2 regions of the Mycobacterium sp. E3247 genome follow, and region 2 is predicted to be linked to the other one. Evidence: predicted binding sites of a transcription regulator. Region 2 holds the regulator's gene; the other holds the start of a gene.
The links. Region 2 encodes HspR, which represses chaperone genes until heat shock. Its sites were predicted from a motif close to ANNTGAGTNNNNNNNACTCANNT; they were not measured.
Positions count from the first base shown of each region.

Region 1 (10,948 bases), on a different contig from region 2:
CCGAGTTGGCCAGTCAGACCTATGCCGACGACCCGGCGATGCTGCTCAGAGCGGCCGGGGAGGTCGCCGTGGCCGCCGCCGCGTCGACGGAGCCGCCGTCGCCGACGCTGGCCCAGCGCCTGGCCGCCAGCGCTCGCGACTCCCGCGAGCTCGCCCACGACACGACCCTGCGATTCACCCATCAACTGCGAATGACGCTGCGCGAGTTAGGCTCTCGTCGAGTCGCGGCGGACCTGATCGATGCCGTCGAGGACGTGTATTACCTGACGTGTGACGAGCTGATCATCATGCCGGGCGACGCCAGGCTGCGGATCAAACGCCGCCGCGCCGAACGGGAACGGCTGCAGGCGCAGCGCCCGCCGGAGGTCATCGACGGGGCGTGGACTCCCGTCGAAGGCTCAGCCCAATAGCTCGGCCAGCGGGCACTCGGGATCGGCCAGCTTTTCGGGGTCGACGGAGGTCCTGGATCTGATCAGCGCTTTGACGTCGTCGAGCACGTCCCAGATGTTGACGTTCATCCCGGCCGACACCCGGTCGTGGTCGTCGAGCCAGAACGCGACGAATTCACGCCCGGTCACGTCGCCCCGGAAGACCACGCGTTCGACGCCGGCCGTGTGCCCGACATATTCCATCCCGAGGTCGTACTGGTCGGTGAAGAAATAGGGCAGCTCGGCGTATTCACCGGGTGCGCCCAGCATCCCGGCCACCGCCACCGCGGGCTGCTTGAGCGCATTGGCCCAGTGCTCGGTGCGGATCCGGCCGCCGAACAGGGGGTGTTCCGCGGCGGCGATGTCGCCGACCGCATAGATGTCCGGATCGCTGGTGCGCAGGGACGCGTCGACCAGCACGCCGCCCTGAGGGCCTGGGCCCATCGCCAGCCCGGCCCGTTCGGCGAGTTCGACGTTCGGTTTGGCGCCGACGGCCACCAGCACCGCATCGGCAGCCACCGTCGACCCGTCACGCATTCTCAGCCCGGTCGCCTTGCCGCCGGCCGTGGTGATCTCCTGCACCTGCGCCTCGAGCCGCAGGTCCACCCCGTGATCGCGGTGCAGTCCGGCAAACACTTCGCCCACCGTTTCGCCGACCGCGGCCGCCAGCGGCTGTTTGGCCGTCTCGACGACGGTCACGTCGACGCCCCGCTGGCGGGCGGCGGCGGCCACCTCCAGGCCGATCCACCCGGCTCCCACCACCGCTAGCGAGGACCCGTCGGTGAGAACCGAATCCAGGGCGACGGCATCGTCATAGGTGCGCAGATAGTGGACGGCGGCGGAGTCGGCCCCGGGTATCGGTGGGCGCCGGGACGCCGATCCCGTGGCCAGCAGCAGTTTGTCGTACCGCGCGGTGGTGCCGTCGGGGAGGGTGACCGCGTGGTCGGCGGGGTCCATGGCCGACACCCGCGCACCGAGTCTGAGGTCGACGTCGTGATCGCGGTACCAGTCGTCGTTCTGCACGGTGAACTCGGCCAGCGTCTTCTTTCCGGCCAGGTACTCCTTGGAAAGCGGAGGTCGCTCGTAGGGCAGATGTCCTTCTTCGGCGAACAAGGTGACCGGTCCGTCGAACCCGTTGTCGTGCAATGCTTCTGCGGCTTTCGCTCCTGCGAGCCCGCCGCCGATGATGACGATTCCGCTAGAGCCGGCCATGATCGTCACTCCGTTCCGCCGTCGACATCCCCAGCCTACTCGGGCGGCTCACCGCAAAAGTTGTTGCAACGTCAGCGCATTGCGCACCGCGTGTCCGCCCAGGTCGTTGTTGAAATACATCCACACGTCCTTGCCGGCGTCCCGCCACGCGGCGATCCGGTCGGCCCAGCACCGCAACTCGTCGTCGGTGTAACTGCCGGCATAGATGGCGTCCTGGTCGGGGCCGTGCATGCGGACGTACACCAGATCGGTGGTAGCCCGCGGGACGCAGGCGAGCCCGGCGCCACTCATCACCACGTAGGCGGCGCGCCGGCGTTCCAGCAGGTCGTAGACCCCCGCGTCGTTCCAGGACGGATGGCGCAGCTCGACCGCCACCCGGATCGAGGCCGGCATGCTGTCCAGGAAGGCGTCCAGGCGCGCGTCGTCGCGCTGCTGCTCGGGGTGCAGCTGAAGGAGCAGCACCCCGCTGCGGTCACCCAGCAGTTCCCAGCAGCGCTCGAAGCGCTCGATCCACGGCCCGGCGGACGCCAGGCGGCGGTAGTGGGTCAGCCCTCGGTGCGCCTTGACCGACATCCTGAAGCCGTCCGGCAGCTGTTCGCGCCATCCGGCGAAGCTCGAATCTTTCGGCCAACGGTAGAAACTCGCGTTCAGCTCGACGGTGTCGAACACCTCGACGTAGCGGGCCAGCCGGCGCGCCGCGGGCAGGCCCGGCGCGTACAGCACGTCCGCCCAATGGTTGTAGGACCACCCGGAGGTGCCGATCCGCACGGTCAACCGCTCACCTGCCTGCGTACGTCGTCGTCCAGCGACATCCTGATGAGCGCGGCGGCCAGCCGCGCGTTGGCCTGCGGCGCAAGCGCTCCCAGCTTTGCCGGCTGCGTGGGCAGACCCAGTTGTCCGGCCGCCTTGGTGGCGCGGTCGTCGAAGTAGGGCCGCACCCAGGTCCACACATCCTGCACCTCGCGCAGGTAGATGTCCGCGCCGGTATCGCCAATTCCCTTGAATTGCTTCAGCAAACGTTTCGCGGCGGCGATGTCGCGCTGACTGCGGTCGGCGAGTCCCCGCAAGTCGCCGGAATACTCGTCGCGCACGCGTTCGGCCATCTCGGTGAGCCGGGTGGCCGAGCTTTCGTCGTAGCGCACGTAATGGGCGCGGCCGAAGGCGTCGATCATGGTCTGCCGATCGGCGGCGAGCACCGCCTTCGGTGTGCGCAAGTCCGCCTTGAACAGTTCGCGCCCGGCGCTCATGGCGATGGCGGCATCGATCGGCTTGCTGGCCAGCATGCAGACGACCAGCAGCTGAAACAGTGGCATCGGCTTGTCGGCGAGCTTGATTCGCGCCTCGGCGGCATAGGTGGTCCCTGCAACGTCAAGCAGCCGTCGCACCAGCTGCGCGCTTGCGGGCATACCCGATCACGTACCCGCGGCGGGTACCGGCCAACCTTGCCGGCTCACTTGGGGGGCAGGCCGCGCGCGTATCCGACGCCGCGGGTTACCCAGGCCTGGAGCTGACGCCTGGTGCGCAGTCCGGCGGCGTCCACCCGGACCCAGCCGCGAACATCACGGCCCCCCATCACCATCGGGCCGACGTGGTCGCGCCGCAGTACCTTGTCGAGGTCCTCCGCCGGCACCCGGACCAGCAGGCCGCCCTGGCGGCTGACGGCCACGGACATGTTGCCGTTGACCAGAAAGGCGAGCCCACCGAACATGCGTTTCTCGTCCACGCCGCACTCGGAGGCCACGATCTCGCGGATTTCGTCGGCCAGCTTCTCGTCGTAGGCCATGCCGGGCGTCAGTCCAAGTCCACCCTGATGGTCAGCAGGTCGCTGCCCATCAGGCGCACCACCGCGCTGTTGAGGCGCGGCAGGTTGCCGAGCCGCTGCAGGGGGTCGTCGTCGTCCGGCAGCAGATGCGCGGTGCCGTTGCGCCATCGACCGCCGATACGCACCCGCACCGCGGGATCGGCCTTGATGTCGTGGACATAGTCGGAGTGTTCGCCGTGTTCGGAAACCATCCAGAATTCGTTGCCGACCAGGCGCCCGCCCACGGCGGTCCGCCGCGGCTTGCCGCTCTTGCGGCCGGTGGTTTCCAGGATGATCCCCGGCATCTGCCGGCCCACCGGGTTGACGAGCAGACGTTGCACGCGGTGGACAACTTGCCGTTTGAGACTCACCGGTCCATTCAACGCCGAACTCGCCGCCGCTGTCACCGTGCAACGAGAACGGCCGCCCCTTGCGGGGGCGGCCGCCTCGTTATGCCGTCTTAGGTCCCGGGGTTGATCCCGCCGTTGACCTGGCCTGAACCAGACGCCCCGCCCGCGGGCGTGAACACCTGGAAACCAGTGGACGTGTTGACGCCCCACTGACCCAGCTGCGGGTTGAAGACGACGGGAAGCTGGGTCCCGTCGGGGTCACCCACTGGCGGAACCCAGGTGGCCGGGAGCCCGTAGCGGACCGGGTCGTTGTAGTGCCCCGGCGGCGGGAACCCGTCGTGTCCCGGAGGAAGCGGGCTGCCCGGCGCGTTGCAGTTGACGCCCGGCGCACCCGGGTTGCAGATCGGTTGTCCCGGCACATATTGGCCGGGGCCCGGCACGTCCCGGTCGCCGCCCGGCACGTTCGGGCCGGGCACGTTCGGTCCCGGAATGTTCGGCCCAATCGGATCGGCCTGCGCCATCCCGGCGCCGATTCCGAAGGCCGCGGACGTGATGGTGCCGGCCATGACCGCGCCGGCTGCGATTCTGTTCAACTTCATGATGAATCCCCTTGTCGAGCAGTTTGGCTGCCTTCGCAGCTGAACCATTGACTTGGTGATTCGCTCACCCCATCGCCCTTGCGGGCAGTCGAACCTCCAACCACCCAATACCCGGCGACTCGATGCGGAAAACCTCTGCGCCCTATTTGCTGCGTCCACGCAGGTCGGTCCCGTCGTCCAACGAATCGCGGACCCGGGGGCTCAGCCGGGCGGGGCGTAGGAACCCCGAGGGCGCGTAACACCCGCTCGCGCGGCACGCCGGACACGCTCCGCCGGGATGCGAGCGAGTCTGCCGCGCATCCCGGCCAGGCTCAGATCACGCAGCGACTGTGGCAGCCTGCGTCACGGGTTCCAGCGCCTGCGCGACGATGTCGGCGACGTCGGTCATCGGCCGCACGTCCAGCGCGTCGAGCACCTCGGCGGGCACGTCATCCAGGTCGGGCTCGTTGCGCGCCGGGATGAACACCGTTGAGAGGCCGGCCCGTTGCGCCGCCAGCAGCTTCTGCTTCACGCCGCCGATCGGCAGCACCCGCCCGTTCAGCGTGACCTCGCCGGTCATGCCGACGTCCGAGCGCACCTGACGTCCGGTCGCCATCGACACCAGGGCGGTCACCATGGTGACCCCGGCCGACGGGCCGTCCTTGGGCACCGCGCCCGCGGGCACGTGCACGTGGATGCGCCGGTCGAGGGCCTTGGGGTCGACACCCAACTCGGCGGCGTGGGAGCGCACATAGGACAGCGCGATCTGCGCCGACTCCTTCATCACGTCACCCAGCTGACCGGTCAGCTGTAGCCCAGGCTCACCGTCCGTGGCCCCGGCCTCGATGTAGAGCACATCACCGCCCAGGCCGGTGACGGCCAAACCGGTGGCCACGCCCGGCACCGCCGTGCGCTCGGCCGATTCCGGCGTGAAGCGGGGGCGGCCGAGGTAGTCGACCAGATCAGGCTCGTCGATGGTGATCGGCTCGGGGGTTTCCGCCAGCTTGGTGGTCACCTTGCGCAGCGCCTTGGCCAGTAGCCGCTCGAACTGCCGGACCCCGGGTTCCCGCGTGTAGTCCGCGGCGATCTTGCGCAGCGCCGCGTCCGTCAGCGTGACTTCGTCGTCGGTGAGCGCCGCGCGTTCCCGCTGCCGGGGCAGCAGGTAGTCGCGGGCGATCGCCACCTTGTCATCCTCGGTGTAACCGTCGATCTGCACCAGTTCCATGCGGTCCAGCAGGGCCGACGGGATGTTCTCGATCACGTTGGCGGTGGCCAGGAACACGACGTCGGACAGGTCCAGGTCCAGGTCCAGGTAGTGGTCGCGGAACGTGTGGTTCTGCGCCGGGTCGAGCACCTCCAGCAGCGCCGCACTCGGGTCGCCCCGATAGTCGGAGCCGACCTTGTCGATCTCGTCCAGCAGCACAACGGGGTTCATCGAGCCCGCCTCACCGATGGCCCGCACGATCCGGCCCGGCAGCGCGCCCACATAGGTGCGCCGGTGGCCGCGGATCTCGGCCTCGTCGCGCACACCGCCCAGGGCGACGCGCACGAACTTGCGGCCCAGGGCCCGGGCGACGCTCTCGCCCAGCGACGTCTTGCCGACACCGGGGGGACCGGCCAGCACCATCACCGCGCCGGAGCCGCGGCCGCCGACGACCTGCAGGCCGCGTTGGGCGCGGCGCGCCCGCACGGCCAGGTATTCGACGATGCGGTCCTTCACGTCGTCCAGCCCGTGGTGGTCGGCGTCCAGGACGCCGCGCGCCGCCTTCAGGTCCGTCGAGTCCTCGGTCCGCACGTTCCAGGGCAGGTCCAGCACGGTGTCCAGCCAGGTGCGGATCCAGCCGCTCTCCGGGCTCTGGTCGCTGGAGCGTTCTAGCTTGCCGACCTCGCGCAGTGCGGCCTCGCGCACCTTCTCGGGCAGGTCGGCGGCCTCGACGCGGGCGCGGTAATCGTCGGATCCGTCGGGTTCGCCCTCGCCGAGCTCCTTGCGGATGGCGGCCAGCTGCTGGCGCAGCAGGAACTCCTTCTGGGTCTTCTCCATGCCCTCGCGGACGTCCTCGGCGATCTTGTCGTTGACCTCGACCTCGGCCAGGTGGTCGCTGGTCCAGTCGATCAGGACGCGCAGCCGCTCGGCGACATCCTCGGTCTCGACCAGTTGCCGCTTCTGCTCGCTGGACAGGTAGGACGCGTAGCCGGAGGTGTCCGCCAGCGCCGAGGGGTCGGTCAGCCTGTTGACGTAGTCGACGATCTCCCAGGCCTCGCGCCGTTGCAGCATGGCCAGCAGCAGCTTCTTGTACTCGGCGGTCAGCGCCTTGATTTCGTCCGTCGTCTCGACCTCGGGGACCTCGGTCACCTCGACCCACAGCGCAGCTCCGGGCCCGGACGCGCCGGTCCCGATCTGCGCCCTGCGCTCACCGCGCACGACGGCCGCGGTGCCGCCGCCCGCGATGCGTCCCACCTGCAAGATCTTGGCGATCACGCCGTGCGACGGGTAGCGGTCGTCCAGCCGGGGCGCGATCAGCAGCTGCCCGGATTCGCTCGCCTGGGCGGCGTCGATCGCCGCCCGCGCGGCCTCGTCGAGCGCGATCGGCACGACCATGCCGGGCAACACGATGGTGTCGGTGACGAACAGCACCGGCATTGATTTGGCTTCAGCCATCAATCCTCCAAAACTGAGTCTGATGCGCTCAACCCGGCCCGGGTCCGGTTTGTTCCCGCGAGGTCGGGCCGTCACGAGTGTGCGGCCGGGCTCACATCCGGTGCCGAGTGTGCGGCCAGCGTCACGTTGGCGAAATCGGCCCCAGCCGCCGCAGTTGCGTCACGTGTTTGGGCGACAGCTCTTCGAGACAGGTGACGCCCAGCAGCCGCATGGTCCGGATCACGCCTTCGGCCAGGATGTCGATCGCGCGGGTGACGCCGGCCTCGCCGCCGGCCATCAGGCCGTACAGGTAGGCCCGGCCGACAAGCGTGCAGCGCGCGCCCAGCGCGATGGCCGCCACGATGTCGGCGCCCGACATGATGCCGGTGTCCAGCAGGATCTCGGTGTGCTCGCCGACCTCCCGGGCGACCGACGGCAACAGGTGAAAGGGCACCGGGGCCCGATCCAGCTGGCGCCCGCCGTGATTCGACAACACGATGCCGTCGACCCCGCGGTCGACGACGGCGCGGGCGTCGTCGAGCGTCTGGATGCCCTTGACAACCAACTTGCCCGGCCACTGGGCCTTGATCCACTCCAGGTCGTCGAAGGTGAGGCTCGGGTCGAACATGGTGCTCAGGTACTCGGCGACCGTCCCCGGCCAGCGGTCCAGCGACGCGAATGCCAGCGGCTCGGTGGTCAACAGGTCGAACCACCATTTCGGATGCGGGACCGCATCGAGCACGGTGCGCAGGGTCAGCGTCGGCGGGATCGTCATGCCGTTGCGGTTGTCGCGCAGCCGGGCGCCGGAGACCGGGACGTCGACGGTGGCCAGCAGGGTGTCGAAACCCGCGTCGGCCGCCCGCCGCACCAGCGCCATCGACCGCTCGCGGTCGCGCCACATGTACAGCTGAAACCACTTCCGGCCCTGCGGCACAGCGGTCACCAGGTCCTCGATCGAGCAGGTGCCGAGCGTGGACAGCGAGAAGGGGATACCGGCCTTGGCCGCCGCCGCCGCGCCCGCGATCTCGCCCTCGGTGTGCATCAACCGGGTGAAGCCGGTGGGCGCGATGCCGAACGGCAGGACCACCGGTTGACCCAGCACGTTCCAGCCGGCGGTGACGTTGGTGACGTCGCGCAGGATGGTCGGGTGAAACTCGATGTCGCGGAACGCTTGTCGGGCGCGTTCGATGGACAGCTCGTCCTCGGCCGCGCCGTCGGTGTAGTCGAACGCCGCCCTGGGCGTGCGCCGTTGGGCGATGCGCCGCAAATCATCGATGGTGTACGCGGTGTCGAGGCGGCGCTTGGTCGCGTCGAACTGCGGCCGCTTGAACTTGATCAGCGGCGCGAGATCGCGCACCTTGGGCACTCGCCGTTTGGCGGCCTTCCGTCCGTTGGATTCCACAGTGTGCAACCGTAGTCACATGCAAGCGGACAGCGACCCGTTCGGCCTCGAGCGCTTCGTCGAGGCGCAGGGCCCGGTGTACCGCAACGTGGTCGAAGAGCTGCGCGCCGGGCGCAAGCGCAGTCACTGGATGTGGTTCGTCTTCCCGCAGTTACGCGGCCTGGGCGGCAGCCCAACGGCGGTGCACTACGGCATCTCGTCGCTCGACGAGGCCCGCGCATACCTGCGGCACGAGGTGCTCGGGCCGCGCTTGCACGAGTGCGCCCGACTGGTCAACGAGGTCCACGGCAAATCGGTGAGGGACATCTTCGGCTCGCCCGACGACCTCAAGCTGCGCTCGTCGATGACGCTCTTTGCGCGCGCGACCGACGATAACGAGGATTTCCTTGCGGTTCTGGACAAGTACTACGACGGCCGGCAGGATCAGCTGACCCTGGCGCGCCTAGGCGGGGCCTAGAATCCGCCAGCCGTGCGGTTCCACGACCAGCGTGTCCACCACCTCTTGGGGCGGCGCCGCCGATCCCCCGATGACCTTCCGTTGGGCCGTGCCCACCTCCGGCAGCGCCAGGCTCAGCGGCTCGTCGTCGATGTTCAGCGCGACCAGCAGCGCGTCGTCCCCGCTGCGGGTCTCGTACACGTAGTGCCGGTTTTGCAACCGCACCGGGCTGGTCGTCGCCCGGTGCAACCACGGGTGCCTGCGACGCAGCCCCACGAGGAACTGGTGCAACGCCCACACCTGCGCCCCGAAGGCATCCAATTTCAGTGGGGGAGAGGAGAACTCGGGCCGAACCGCGTCGTCGCCGCCGTAACGTTCCTCTTTCACGCCGCGGAATCCCAGCTCGTCGCCGGCGTAAATGCTGGGCACGCCGCCGACGGTCAGCAGGATCACCAGCGCGTGCGCCACGTGCTCGGGGCGATCCAGCCGGCTCGCGATGCGGGTGACGTCGTGGTTGCCGATGAAGGTGAGCGGGGCGAAACCGGCCAGGAACTCGCCGTGTCGCTGCAACGCCCAGTCCAGCTCGAAGAAGTTGCCGTCGTTGAGGCTGCTCCAGATCGCCTTCCACAACTCGTACTGGGTGGCCGAGTCGAACGTGGCCGCCCGCACCACCGCGGCGTAGTCACCGTGGATGAGCTCGCCGACGAACCAGGAGTCCGGGAACCGCTCGCGCACCCGCGGCAGCGTGGACGCCCAAAACCTTTCTGGCACAGTGTAAGCGGCGTCGAGGCGCCACCCGTCGGCGCCCCGCCGCAGCCAGTGCGTCATCACCTCGACGGTGTAGTCGACCACGTCGGGATTGTCGTGATTGAGCGTGATCAGCTCCGCGTGGCCCTCGAACGTGTGAAAGTGGCCGGGGCGCCCGCGAAACCAGCGCGCGGCCGCCTCGTCGGTCGGCGCCTCGCGGTAGCGGGGGAAATCCAGACCGACGTGATTGAACACGCCGTCGAGCAGGATGCGCAGGCCGCGGCGGCGGGCCTCGGTGACGAGATGGTCGAAATCGTCGTCGTCACCGAGCCGGGGATCGATGCGGTAATGGTCGGTGGTGTCGTAACCGTGTGTGCGCGAGGCGAAGATCGGTCCCAGCGCGACGCCCGAGGCGCCCAGCGCGATGGCGTGGTCGAACCAGTCGACGAGCCGCCGCAGCCGGTGTTGGTCCGGCTGCGGCGGCTCCGACGACGCGGGAAAGGCGCCGACGAACCCCAGTGGGTAGACCTGCCACCAGATCGCGTGCTCTACCCAGGCTGGTGCCGTCACTGCGTCAGCCGACGGTGGCCGGCGTCTGGGAGGCGGCGAGCGCTTGCGCCACACCGGAGACGATCGCGGCGGCCTTCAGCGCCTCGTGGATGGTCTCCCGGCTCACGCCCGCCTCGCGCAGCGTGTGCTCGTGGGAGGCCACGCAGTCCGGGCATCCGTTGATCGCCGAGACCGCGAAACACCACAGCTCGAAGTTCGCCTTCGCCACGCCGGGATTGGCGATGATGTTCATCCTCAATCCCGCGCGCAGGTCGTCGTACTTGCCGTCGAGGAAGCCCCGGCCACGGTAGAACACGTTGTTCATGGCCATGATCGATGCGGCCCCCAGCGCCGCGGTGTATGCCTCGGCGGACAGGATGTCGGCCGCCTCGGCACCGATCTCGCTGATCACCTGGGTGTTTCGCGTCGCCGCGGCGGTAGCCAGCAGGGTGCCCCACAACTGTTCCTCGTTGAGCTCGGTCGTGCGCGTGATCGAGCCCAGGTTGAGCTTGAGGTCCTTGGCGTACTCAGGCAGTGCCTCTTTGAGATTCTCTACGCTCATCTCGCCTCCTCATCAGACCTTAGGTGACTAGGCCGAGGCCTTGAGCAGCTCGGTGGCGTTCAGCGTCGGGTCGCCCTTGCGCCAGTTGCAGGCGCACAGCTCGTCGGACTGCAGCGCGTCCAGGACCCGCAGCACTTCCTCCACGTTGCGTCCCACGGAACCGGCGGTGACCGAGACGAATTGGATCTCGTTGTTGGGGTCCACGATGAAGGTCGCGCGGTCGGCCACGCCGTCGGCGTTGAGGA
Region 1 is NZ_LZJG01000483.1:1,726-12,673, reverse strand. Features, by position in the region: gene A9X04_RS23500 (NAD-dependent epimerase/dehydratase family protein) at 1-410, shown strand, start outside; gene A9X04_RS23495 (NAD(P)/FAD-dependent oxidoreductase) at 399-1,640, opposite strand; gene A9X04_RS23490 (DUF72 domain-containing protein) at 1,689-2,414, opposite strand; gene A9X04_RS23485 (endonuclease) at 2,411-3,046, opposite strand; gene A9X04_RS23480 (TfoX/Sxy family protein) at 3,091-3,423, opposite strand; gene A9X04_RS23475 (nitroreductase family deazaflavin-dependent oxidoreductase) at 3,432-3,812, opposite strand; gene A9X04_RS31735 (hypothetical protein) at 3,902-4,390, opposite strand; gene lon (endopeptidase La) at 4,707-7,028, opposite strand; gene A9X04_RS23460 (alpha-hydroxy acid oxidase) at 7,150-8,409, opposite strand; gene A9X04_RS23455 (DUF1810 domain-containing protein) at 8,429-8,866, shown strand; gene A9X04_RS23450 (alpha-amylase family protein) at 8,852-10,162, opposite strand; gene A9X04_RS23445 (alkyl hydroperoxide reductase) at 10,167-10,703, opposite strand; gene A9X04_RS23440 (peroxiredoxin) at 10,731-10,948, opposite strand, start outside.
Region 1: lon (endopeptidase La) is a predicted target of HspR. The motif match lies at 7,040-7,062, and genes of this name have one in related genera.

Region 2 (10,948 bases):
AGACCGGCTCGACGAAGACATCGATGACGCCGCCGCACGTCAGACCGACCGCGAACGCGTCGTCGTCGCTGACGCCGTAGCGTTCCAGCCGCGGCGCACCGCTTTTCGTCGCCTCGGTCGCGAGGTCGTAGACCGCGCCCTCCACGCAACCACCCGACACCGACCCGGTCACCGAGCCGTCCGGCGCCACCACCATCGCCGCCCCCGGCGGCCGCGGCGCGGACCGGAAGGTGCGCACCACCGTGCCCAGCCCCGCGGTGTCGCCGGCGCGCCAGATCGACATCAGCTCGGCAAGCACGTCACGCACTCTCTCAACGTAGAGTGAAGGCGACGACCCGGCTCGACTTCGGGTCCATTCGCCCCGTCGAACGCTGCCGGACCCAACGGTTAAGACCTCACCGGCCACATGGGCACCAGTTTCCAGGGTAGGAAGTGCTCCGCGGATTTGATATCGCGGGCGATATCAAATTCCGGTACGAATGGCCAACGCTTTTCGCGTGTGAATGCTTGGCTTCGAGTGTGCGCCCAGGGCGGCGACACGCCGAGAATCCCCGCCCTGAGCGCACATTCGAGAAGGAATTCGGCGAGAAGGGACGCGGCTACCACGCCTGCGACAGGTCGGCGTGCTGCCGAATCCAGGCGTGCATCGCGACCCCGGCGGCCACCGCGGCGTTGATGCTGCGGGTCGAGCCGAACTGGGCAATCGACACCGTCGTCGCCGCGCCCACCCGGATGTCGTCGGTGATGCCAGGACCCTCCTGCCCGAACACCAGCAGGCACTCCCGCGGCAGCGCCGTCTCCTCGAGCCGCGCCGCCCCCGGGACGTTGTCCACCGCGACCACCGTCAGCCCGGCACCGGCCGCGAAGCCCATCAGGTCGGCGGTGCTGTCGTGGTGGCACAGCCGCTGATAGCGGTCGGTCACCATGGCGCCGCGGCGATTCCAGCGCCGCCGGCCGACGATGTGCACGGTGTGCACCGCGAAGGCGTTGGCGGTGCGCACCACCGAACCGATGTTGGCGTCGTGCCCGAAGTTCTCGATCGCGACGTGCAGCGGGTGCCGGCGCCGGTCGATGTCGGCGATGATGGCCTCGCGCGTCCAATACCGGTAGGCGTCGACGACGTTGCGGGTGTCGCCCTCGCGCAACAGGACCGGGTCATAGCGCGCGTCGTCGGGCGGCTCGCCCGGCCACGGCCCCACCCCGGCGGCGGGTGCGGCCCATTCGGTCGGCCCAGGCCCCGGTTCGCTCACCGCGGCGTCCACACCCCGGCGTGGGTGCCATCGACCGCGACGGTCGCGTAGAGCAGCGCCTCGTTGATCTCGCCCTGGGTGCACAGCGAGGCGCTGACATGCACGGCGTCCAGCGAGGCGTCGGGCAGGACCAGCACCGACGACCCGTACGCCGAGCAGGCCGGGTTCAGGCCGGCGCCGGGCAGCGTCGGGGAGGCGAGCAGCATCAGCGGGCCGCCGCGGTGGGCCGATTCGTCGCGATACCGGGCCGCGAGGCCGTCGGCCTCCAGGCCCAGCAGCATGTAGCCGTTGCCGTTGAACGCCGCGGGGTCGCCGAGCTGCGCCTTGGTCATCGGGGCACCATCGGCGCGCCAAGCCGACAGGCTGACCGTCTTCACCGACAGGCCGGTGTCGTTGGCGTTGGTGGGCATCAACCCCACCGGGAACGCGGCCGGGTAGGCCGCCGAGCTGTTGGGGATCCGGTCACGCGGCGAATAGACGTACACGCCGCGGACCTGGCTGCGATCCTTCAGCGGCCCAAGGCAAACCGTCCCGGCGAGCCGGTCGCCGGAAGCCGCGAACGGCGAGTGGACGTCGGGGGCCTTGCCCGTCGGGCGGCCGCAACTGCCCAGCCCGTTGGACTCCATCGGGTGCGACAGCGCGCCGTAGAGCCCGAACCGGATGTCCTCGGGCTTGGCGTGCGGCGCGCGTGGGTCCACCGCGGAGGCGTCGACGTCGACGAGCACGTAGTCGTCGTCCCAGCGCAGGTTCGACACCGCCATGTTCCAGCCCAGCAGCGACAGCGATTCCCCGAGCCGCGCCCCCTGGGCGCCGTAGGGGCGCACCGGATGACTGGAACCCGAGCAGCCCGTCAGACAGGCCAGCACGCAGGCCGCTACCGCGAGAAGGCGTGTACGGCAGGGCAATTAGCCCAGCCCCAGATCGGCGAGGCCCAGCACGCTGCGGTACGGCAGGCCCTCGGCCTCGATGGCCTCGGCGGCGCCGGTGGAACGGTCCACGACGGTGGCCACGCCGACCACCTGCCCGCCGGCCTCCTGGACCGCGCGCACCGCCGTCAGTGCCGACGCGCCGGTGGTGCTGGTGTCCTCGACCACCAGCACGCGCTTGCCGGCGACCTCGGATCCCTCGATAAGGCGTTGCAGCCCATGGGTTTTCGCGGACTTACGGACCACGAACGCGTCGATCGGGCGTCCCGGCGCATGCATGACGGCGGTGGCCACCGGGTCGGCGCCCAGGGTCAGGCCGCCGACCACGTCGTAGTCCCAGTCGCTGGTGAGGTCGCGCATCAGCGCACCGATCAGGGCCGAGGCCCGGTGGTGCAGGGTCGCGCGGCGCAGGTCGACGTAGTAGTCGGCCTCCTTGCCCGACGACAGCGTCACCCGGCCGTGCACCACCGACAGCCGGCGCACCAGCTCGGCCAGCTCCTCGCGGGAGTCGGTGTGCGCGGCTTCTCCTCCCGCCGCTGCGCGGCCGGCATCGTCGCCGCGCGGGGATTCAGGTCCGGCCACGGCCACCGCCGATCCGCTTGGTCACGGCCCGCATCAGGGTCCGCGGAATCATCCGTTCGGCGGCGATGATCGCCTTGTACTGCAGGCCCGGGATGCTGATCACCTTGCCGCGGGCGATGTCGGCCAGGCTCTGGTCGACCACGTCGTCCACCTCGAGCCACATGAACGAGGGCGACTTCGCCATGTCGATCCCGGCCCGGGCGTGAAATTCGGTGTGCACGTAGCCCGGACACACGGCGTGTACGCCCACGCCGGTGCCCTGCAGGCCGACGGACAGGCCCTCGCTGAAGGAGATCACCCACGCCTTGGACGCCGAATAGGTCGAGCCGCGCCCCGGCACCAGGCCCGCGACGCTGGCGATGTTGACGACGGTGCCGGCACCGGTGTCGAGCATGGCCGGCAGGGCCGCCCGGGTCAGGTGCATCACCGCCGTGACGTTGACGTCGAGCTGTGACTGCAGCACCGCGGGGTCGGTCGCCCAGAAGTCGCCGGAGGTGCCGAACCCGGCGTTGTTCACCAGCACGCGGACTCCCCGCGCCAGGCGTTCGCAGACTTTGTCGCGGCCGGCGGGATCGGCCAGGTCGGCGGGCAGCACCTCGACGGCGCCACCCCGGCCTTCGAGTTCACCTGCCAGTTGCGTCAGTCGGTCGACGTCGCGGGCGACCAGGACCAGGTCGTAGCCGTCGCGGGCGAAACGGCGCGCGTAGCCCGCGCCGATCCCGGACGTCGGCCCGGTGATCAGGGCTACGGGACGAGGCATGAGCGACATCCTAATGACGGCGGCCGCGCCGCCCTGCCCGCGCCCGGCGGGCCGTCAGTGCTGATAGTTGGTGGCCTGGTGGCCGTTGCGGCCGGCCGGCGGCGGGCGGCGAACGGCGTCCGGGCCGCGCTGCTCCCGGCGGATCGGCTCGGCCGGCCGGCGAGGCGCCTGAACGTCCGAGCCCAGCAGCCCGCCGACGTCCTGCTGCGCACGCCGGGGCGGCAGCTCCGCGCGGCCGGCGGGCGCCAGCGGCCGGCTGGGCGACGCGCTGCGCAGCCCGGCGGGCGCGCCCGCCTCCTGCTGGGTCTCCTCCGGCAGCGGCGGCAGCACCCGCAGCAGATCGTTGAACTGCCGCACGGTGCGCAGCCCCTCGTCCCACTCGGTGCGGGTGCTGGTGATGGGCATGGCGACCAGCGTCCAGTTCTGCTCGTTCCACATGATCTCGGCGCAGTCCGGTGCGGTGTGCGCGAAGGTGACCATGCGGCGGTCGCAGGCCCGCCGGGCCGCGTCCAGGTTGGTCGAGTACACCATCCGCGGGCCGATCGCGCCCAGCAGCCAGATGTCGCTCTCCCGTGGCTCTTTGAGCCCCTTGAGCCGCAGGTCCACCACGACGTTGGTGCCCACCTTGCGGTGCAGCGCGATGACGGTGGCGACCTCCTCGAGGTCGAAGATGTAGACCGCCTCGCCACGGATCTGGCCCAGCACGACGTTCTCGGCGGCGATGTCGCCGACCGTCGAGATCACCCCGCGCTTCCAGCGCTTGAGGATGTCGGCGGATTCACGCTCGTAGTCGAAGCCGTGCGACCGCGCCCATGATTTGCGGCGCCTGCTGCGGCCGCGACGCCGATCGAGGTCGACGTACAGCAACACGCCCGCGCCGACGAAACACAGCGCGGACAGCGTGAACCAAAGGGGGACCATCCCACACAGGGTATCCGTAATTGCTCCGGAATAAAGAAGTCCGGCTGGTCACAACCCAATTACGAGACGGAACTAACGCCCTCGTTCGCCAGCCGTTTGCGCTGACGGCTTCGAGCGTGAGCCCAGGGCGGCGCTTTCGCGAATTTCCCGCCCTGGGCGCACCCTCAAAGCCCAGGAATTCACACTCGGGACCCGCAGCCCGGGCTCAGCCCAGGATCAGCGAGTCGCCGTCCGGGCTGACGTTGACCGGAACGGTGTCCCCGTCGTGCACGTCGCCGGCCAGCAGCTGCTTGGCCAGCTGGTCACCGATGGCCTGCTGCACCAGCCGGCGCAACGGCCGCGCGCCGTAGACCGGGTCGAACCCGCGCTGCGCCAGCCACTGCTTGGCCGGCAGCGACACCTCCAGCGTGAGGCGGCGCTGCGCCAGCCGCTTCTGCAGCTGGGCCAGCTGGATGTCGACGATCGACACCAGCTCGCCGGGCTCGAGGCCGTGGAAGATGATGACGTCGTCGAGCCGGTTGATGAACTCCGGCTTGAACGCCGAGCGCACCGCGGCCATCACCTGCTCCTCGCTGCCGCCCGACCCAAGGTTGGACGTGAGGATCAGGATGGTGTTGCGGAAGTCGACCGTGCGGCCCTGACCGTCCGTCAAACGCCCCTCGTCGAGAACCTGCAGCAGCACGTCGAACACGTCCGGGTGCGCCTTTTCGATCTCGTCGAACAGGATCACCGTGTACGGCCGCCGCCGCACCGCCTCGGTCAGCTGGCCGCCCTGGTCGTAGCCGATGTAGCCGGGCGGGGCGCCGACGAGCCGGGCGACGGAGTGCTTCTCGCCGTACTCGCTCATGTCGATGCGGACCATCGCGCGCTCGTCGTCGAACAGGAACTCCGCCAGCGCCTTGGCCAGCTCGGTCTTACCGACACCGGTCGGCCCGAGGAACATGAACGACCCGGTCGGCCGGTTGGGGTCGGCGACGCCGGCCCGGCTGCGACGCACCGCGTCGGAGACCGCGGTCACCGCCTTCTTCTGGCCGATGACGCGCTTGCCGAGCTCGTCCTCCATGCGCAGCAGCTTGGCGGTCTCGCCCTCGAGCATTCGGCCGGCGGGGATGCCGGTCCACGCCGACACCACGTCGGCGATGTCGTCGGGTCCGACCTCCTCCTTGAGCATCACGTTCTCGCGGGCCTCGGCGTGCGGCAGGGCGGCGTCGAGCTTCTTCTCGACCTCGGGGATGCGCCCGTAGCGCAGCTCGGCGGCCTTGGCCAGGTCGCCGTCGCGCTCGGCGCGCTCGGACTCCCCACGCAACGCCTCCAGCTGCTCCTTGAGCTCGCGGACCACGTCGATCGCGCTCTTCTCGTTCTGCCAGCGGGTGGTCAGCTCGGCCAGCTTCTCCTTCTGGTCGGCCAGCTCGGAGCGCAGCTTCTCCAGCCGTTCCTTGGAGGCCTCGTCCTCCTCCTTGGCCAGCGCCATCTCCTCGATCTCGAGGCGGCGCACCAGGCGCTCGACCTCGTCGATCTCGACGGGCCGGGAGTCGATCTCCATCTTCAGCCGGCTGGCGGCCTCGTCGACCAGGTCGATGGCCTTGTCCGGCAGGAAGCGGGCGGTGATGTAGCGGTCGGACAGCGTCGCCGCGGCCACCAGGGCCGAGTCGGTGATGCGCACACCGTGGTGCACCTCGTAGCGGTCCTTCAGGCCGCGCAGGATGCCGACGGTGTCCTCCACCGACGGCTCGCCGACCAGCACCTGCTGGAACCGGCGCTCCAGCGCGGCGTCCTTCTCGATGTACTTGCGGTACTCGTCGAGCGTGGTGGCGCCAACCAACCGCAGCTCGCCGCGGGCCAGCATCGGCTTGATCATGTTGCCGGCGTCCATCGCGCCCTCGCCGGTCGCGCCGGCGCCGACGATCGTGTGCAGCTCGTCGATGAAGGTGATGATCTGGCCGGCGGAGTTCTTGATGTCGTCGAGAACGGCCTTGAGCCGCTCCTCGAACTCGCCGCGGTACTTCGCGCCGGCGACCATCGAGCCCATGTCCAGGCTGATGACGGTCTTGTCGCGGAGGCTCTCGGGCACGTCGCCGGCGACGATGCGCTGGGCGAGGCCCTCGACGATCGCGGTCTTGCCGACGCCGGGCTCACCGATCAGTACCGGGTTGTTCTTGGTGCGGCGGCTCAAAACCTGCACGACGCGGCGGATCTCGTTATCGCGCCCGATGACCGGGTCGAGCTTGCCTTCGCGGGCGCGGGCGGTCAGGTCGGTGGAGTACTTCTCCAGCGCCTGGTAGGTGGCCTCCGGCTCGGGGCTGGTGACCCGGGCGCTGCCGCGCACCTTGACGAACGCGTCACGCAGGGCCTGCGGCGAGGCGCCGTGGCCGGTCAGCAGCTTGGCGACGTCGGAGTCGCCGGTGGCCAGCCCGACCATCACGTGTTCGGTCGAGACGTACTCGTCGTCCATCTCGGTGGCCAGTTGCTGGGCGGTGGTGATGGCGGCCAGCGACTCGCGCGACAGCTGCGGTTGCGAGCTGGCGCCGCTGGCCTGGGGCAGGCGTTCGACGAGGCGCTCCGCCTCGGCGCGAATGGTCGCGGGCTGGACGCCGACAGCCTCCAGCAGCGGGCCCGCGATCCCGTCGGCCTGCGTCAGCAGGGCCATCAGCAGGTGCGCCGGGCGGATCTCGGGGTTACCGGCGGCCGAGGCCGCCTGGAGCGCCGAGGTCAGCGCCGCTTGCGTCTTGGTTGTCGGGTTGAAAGAGTCCACGACGCCTCCGTTCGCATAGGTAGGGAAAATGCTTGTCGCGTTCTTCAACGCCGTCAAGGTTGAGTGTGTTCCGCTCAACTCTAACGAGTTTTGGCGACCGCGGCGCACGGGGTATCCCCCGAAGCGATGACGCAGACGCAACAGCCCCAGAACGCCACCCACGCCGGGCCCGCCACGGGTCAGCCCCGGCCCCGCGCCGCCTTCTGGCCCGCACTCGCCGCCGCGGCGCTGGCACTGGCGGGCCTGGCCGCCGCCGGATTCCACACCGATCTCGCCGGCGCCGGCCCTTCGGCGACCGTCCCGGAGTCGGGCACGTTGCAGGTCAACGGCACCGGCACCACGAAAACCATCGGCTGCCACGGCGGCTACCTGTCGGTCAGCGGCCAGACCAACACCGTCACCGTCACCGGCCACTGCACCAGCCTGAGCGTCTCCGGCCACGGCAACCGCGTCGCGGTGGACAGCACGGACGCGGTGAGCGCGTCGGGAACCGGCAACTCGGTCACGTATCACTGGGGCTCACCGACCATCGCCAACGCCGGCACGGCCAACACCGTCGGTCAGGGCTGAGGCCGGGATCGCCGGCGCGCGGCGCGCCTAGAATCGGGCCGCGTGGGGCTCGAGGACACCGATGCGTTGCGGGTGCTGCGCGACGCCTTCGCGCAGGAGGACTCCGGGCCCGGCAACGAGCTCGTGGGCCGGTTCTACACCCGCTGGTTCGGCCTCGACGCCTCGGTGCGCGACTTGTTCCCGCCCGAAATGGGCGGACAGCGGGCCGCTTTCGCGCACGCCATGCACTGGGTATACGGCGAGCTCGTCGCCCAGCGCGCCCAGGAACCGGTGGCCTTCCTCGCCCAGCTCGGCCGCGACCACCGCAAATACGGTGTGCTACCGGAGCATTACGACACGTTGCGCCGCGCGTTGCTGTCGACGTTGCGGACCCAGCTCGGCGGCGCCTGGACCGACGCCGTCGACGACGCGGCCCGCCAGTCGCTCAACCTCATCACCGGCGTGATGAGCGGCGCGGCGGACGCGGACGAGGGGCCCGCGTGGTGGGACGGCACGGTGATCGAGCACATGCGGGTGTCCCGCGACCTCGCGGTGATCCGGCTGCAGCTTGACCGGCCGATGGACTACCACCCGGGCCAGTACGTGAATGTTCAAGTCCCGCAATGCCCGCGCCGCTGGCGCTACCTGTCCCCCGCCATCCCGGCGGACCCGGGCGGCGGCATCGAGTTCCATGTCCGCGTGGTCCCCGGCGGCCTGGTCAGCACCGCCATCGTCGGCGAGACGCGGCCCGGCGACCGGTGGCGGCTGTCCAGCCCGCACGGCGGCCTGCGGGTCGACCGGGAGGGCGGCGACGTCCTGATGGTCGCCGGGAGCACCGGGCTGGCGCCGCTGCGGACGCTGATCATGGACCTCAGCCGATACGCGGTGAACCCCAGGGTGCACCTGTTCTTCGGGGCGCGCTATCAATGCGAGCTCTACGACCTGCCGACCCTGTGGCAGGTGGCCTCGCACAATCCGTGGCTCTCGGTCTCGCCGGTCTCGGAGTACGGCGCCGACCCGGCCTGGGCCGCCGACTATCCCGACGTCACGCCGCCGCGTGGCCTGCACGTGCGCCAGACCGGCCGGCTCCTCGATGTGGTGACCAAATACGGTGGGTGGGGCGACCGGCAGATCCTGATCTGCGGCGGGCCGCCGATGGTGCGGGCCACCAAGGCCGCGCTGATCGCCAAAGGCGCTCCGCCGGAAAACATTCAGCACGACCCGCTATCAAGGTGAGTGGAGGAAGCATGCGCGTCGTCACCCTGCGCGACCCGGCCTCGTCGGTGGCCGCGGAGTTCGTGCCCGAGGCGGGCATGATCGGCACCTCGCTCAGCGATGCCGGCGTGGAGCTGCTGGGGCAGCGGCGCGGGCTGGACGCCTACGTGACGGCGGGCAAGACGATGGGCATCCCGATCCTGTATCCCTGGGCGAACCGGTTGGGCGCGAACACCTATACCGCCGAAGGCGTGACGGCGACGCTGACGCCGGGCGAGAACGGGGTCCGCGCCGACCCCAACGGATTGCCGATCCACGGTGTGCTGGCCGGCCATCCGGGCTGGCGGGTGATCGCCGAGACGGCCGGCGAGTTGATCGCCGAGCTGGATTTCGGCGCCGATCCCCGACTGCTCGCCAGCTTCCCGTACCCGCATGTGCTGACGGTGTCCGTGCGGCTGGCCGAGCGGACGTTGACGGTGCGCGCCACGGTGACCGCCACCGGTGCCCACCCGGTCCCGCTGTGCTTCGGGTTCCATCCCTACCTGCGCCTGCCGGACGTGGCCCGCCCGGAGTGGGTGATCGAGACACCGCCCCTGCGGCGCCTGCGGCTGGACGACCTCGGGCTGCCCACCGGCGAATTCGAAGCCCAGGCGGCGCTGTCGGAGCCGTTGGGGGACAAGGCTTTCGACGATGCCTACGACGAGGTGCCCGACGGCGCGGTGTTCGCGGTCTCGGGTGGCGGCCGGCGGCTGGAGGTGCGCTTCGAGCGGGGGTATCCGGCGACGCAGATCTTCGCGCCCACCGCCGAGGACGTCGTCTGCTTCGAGCCGATGACCGCACCGACGGACGCCCTGCGCCGCGGCGGCTACCACCGCGCGCGGCCGGGCGAGCCTGCGGTCACACAGTTTTCGATCCGGGTCTGATCAGCCGCGCGTTCTGCGCGGCTGCCACACCACCACGGCGGTGCTCTTGGGCACCACCGCCAGGTCGCGGCGCTGGCCGGCGCGCACCTGCGCCAGCTCCTCGTTGAGCTCCTGCACGCGGGCCTGCAACGCCTCGACCTGGTTGGTCAGCTCGATGATGCGTTTGATGCCGGCCAGGTTGACGCCCTCGTCCTGCGACAGCCGCTGCACCTCGCGCAACAGGTCGACGTCGTGCTCCGAATAACGCCGTCCCCCACCGGAAGTGCGGCGCGGGCTGACCAGGCCGAGGCGATCGTAGGTGCGCAGGGTCTGGGCGTGCATGCCGGCCAGCTCGGCGGCCACCGAGATCAGGAACGTCCGGGACTCCTCCCGTGAATTCTTGGCCATCAGCGATTGCCCGCCCATCCCGCTCGGGGATCGAACCCGCTGGCCCGCTCCGCGGCCGCGTACGCCTCCAGCCCCTCGGCCGCGGCGCCCTCCACGTTCGGTGGCACGGCGACCTTGACGGTGACCAGCAAGTCCCCGTTGCCGCCGCTGCGCTTCGGGACGCCCCGGCCGCGCACCCGCAGGATGCGGCCGTCGGAGGTGCCCTTGGGCACCCGGACGCCCACCTTGCCGTCCAGCGTGGGCACCGAAATCGTTGAGCCCAAGGCCAGTTCGGCGAAGCTGACCGGAACGGTCACGGTGAGGTCGTCGCCGTCGCGGCCGAACACCTTGTCCGGCCGCACGTGCACGGTGACGTACAGGTCACCCGACGGCGCGCCGCGCAGGCCCGCCTCGCCCTGTCCGGGCAACCGGATGCGCTGCCCGTCCTCGACACCGGGCGGGATCCGCACGTTGATGGTGCGGGTGCGGGTGGTCACCCCGGTGCCCTTGCACTCCTCACAGGGGTGCTCGATGATCGAGCCGCTGCCCCGGCAGTCGGTGCACGGCTCGGAGAACCCGAACGCCCCCTGGTTGCGGCTGATCACGCCGGATCCGTTGCAGGTGGGGCACACCTTCGGGCTGGTGCCCGGCCGTGCCCCGCTGCCATGGCAGTTGGTGCACGGCGCCGGGCTGGTCAGCCGCAA
Region 2 is NZ_LZJG01000228.1:169-11,116, reverse strand. Features, by position in the region: gene A9X04_RS12220 (XdhC family protein) at 1-307, opposite strand, end outside; gene A9X04_RS12215 (RNA methyltransferase) at 600-1,250, opposite strand; gene A9X04_RS12210 (hypothetical protein) at 1,247-2,155, opposite strand; gene pyrE (orotate phosphoribosyltransferase) at 2,156-2,671, opposite strand; gene A9X04_RS12200 (SDR family oxidoreductase) at 2,745-3,518, opposite strand; gene ttfA (trehalose monomycolate transport factor TtfA) at 3,573-4,439, opposite strand; gene clpB (ATP-dependent chaperone ClpB) at 4,645-7,191, opposite strand; gene A9X04_RS12185 (DUF3060 domain-containing protein) at 7,318-7,761, shown strand; gene A9X04_RS12180 (FAD-binding oxidoreductase) at 7,804-8,976, shown strand; gene A9X04_RS12175 (aldose 1-epimerase) at 8,988-9,878, shown strand; gene A9X04_RS12170 (heat shock protein transcriptional repressor HspR) at 9,879-10,265, opposite strand; partial or broken gene dnaJ (molecular chaperone DnaJ) at 10,265-10,948, opposite strand, start outside.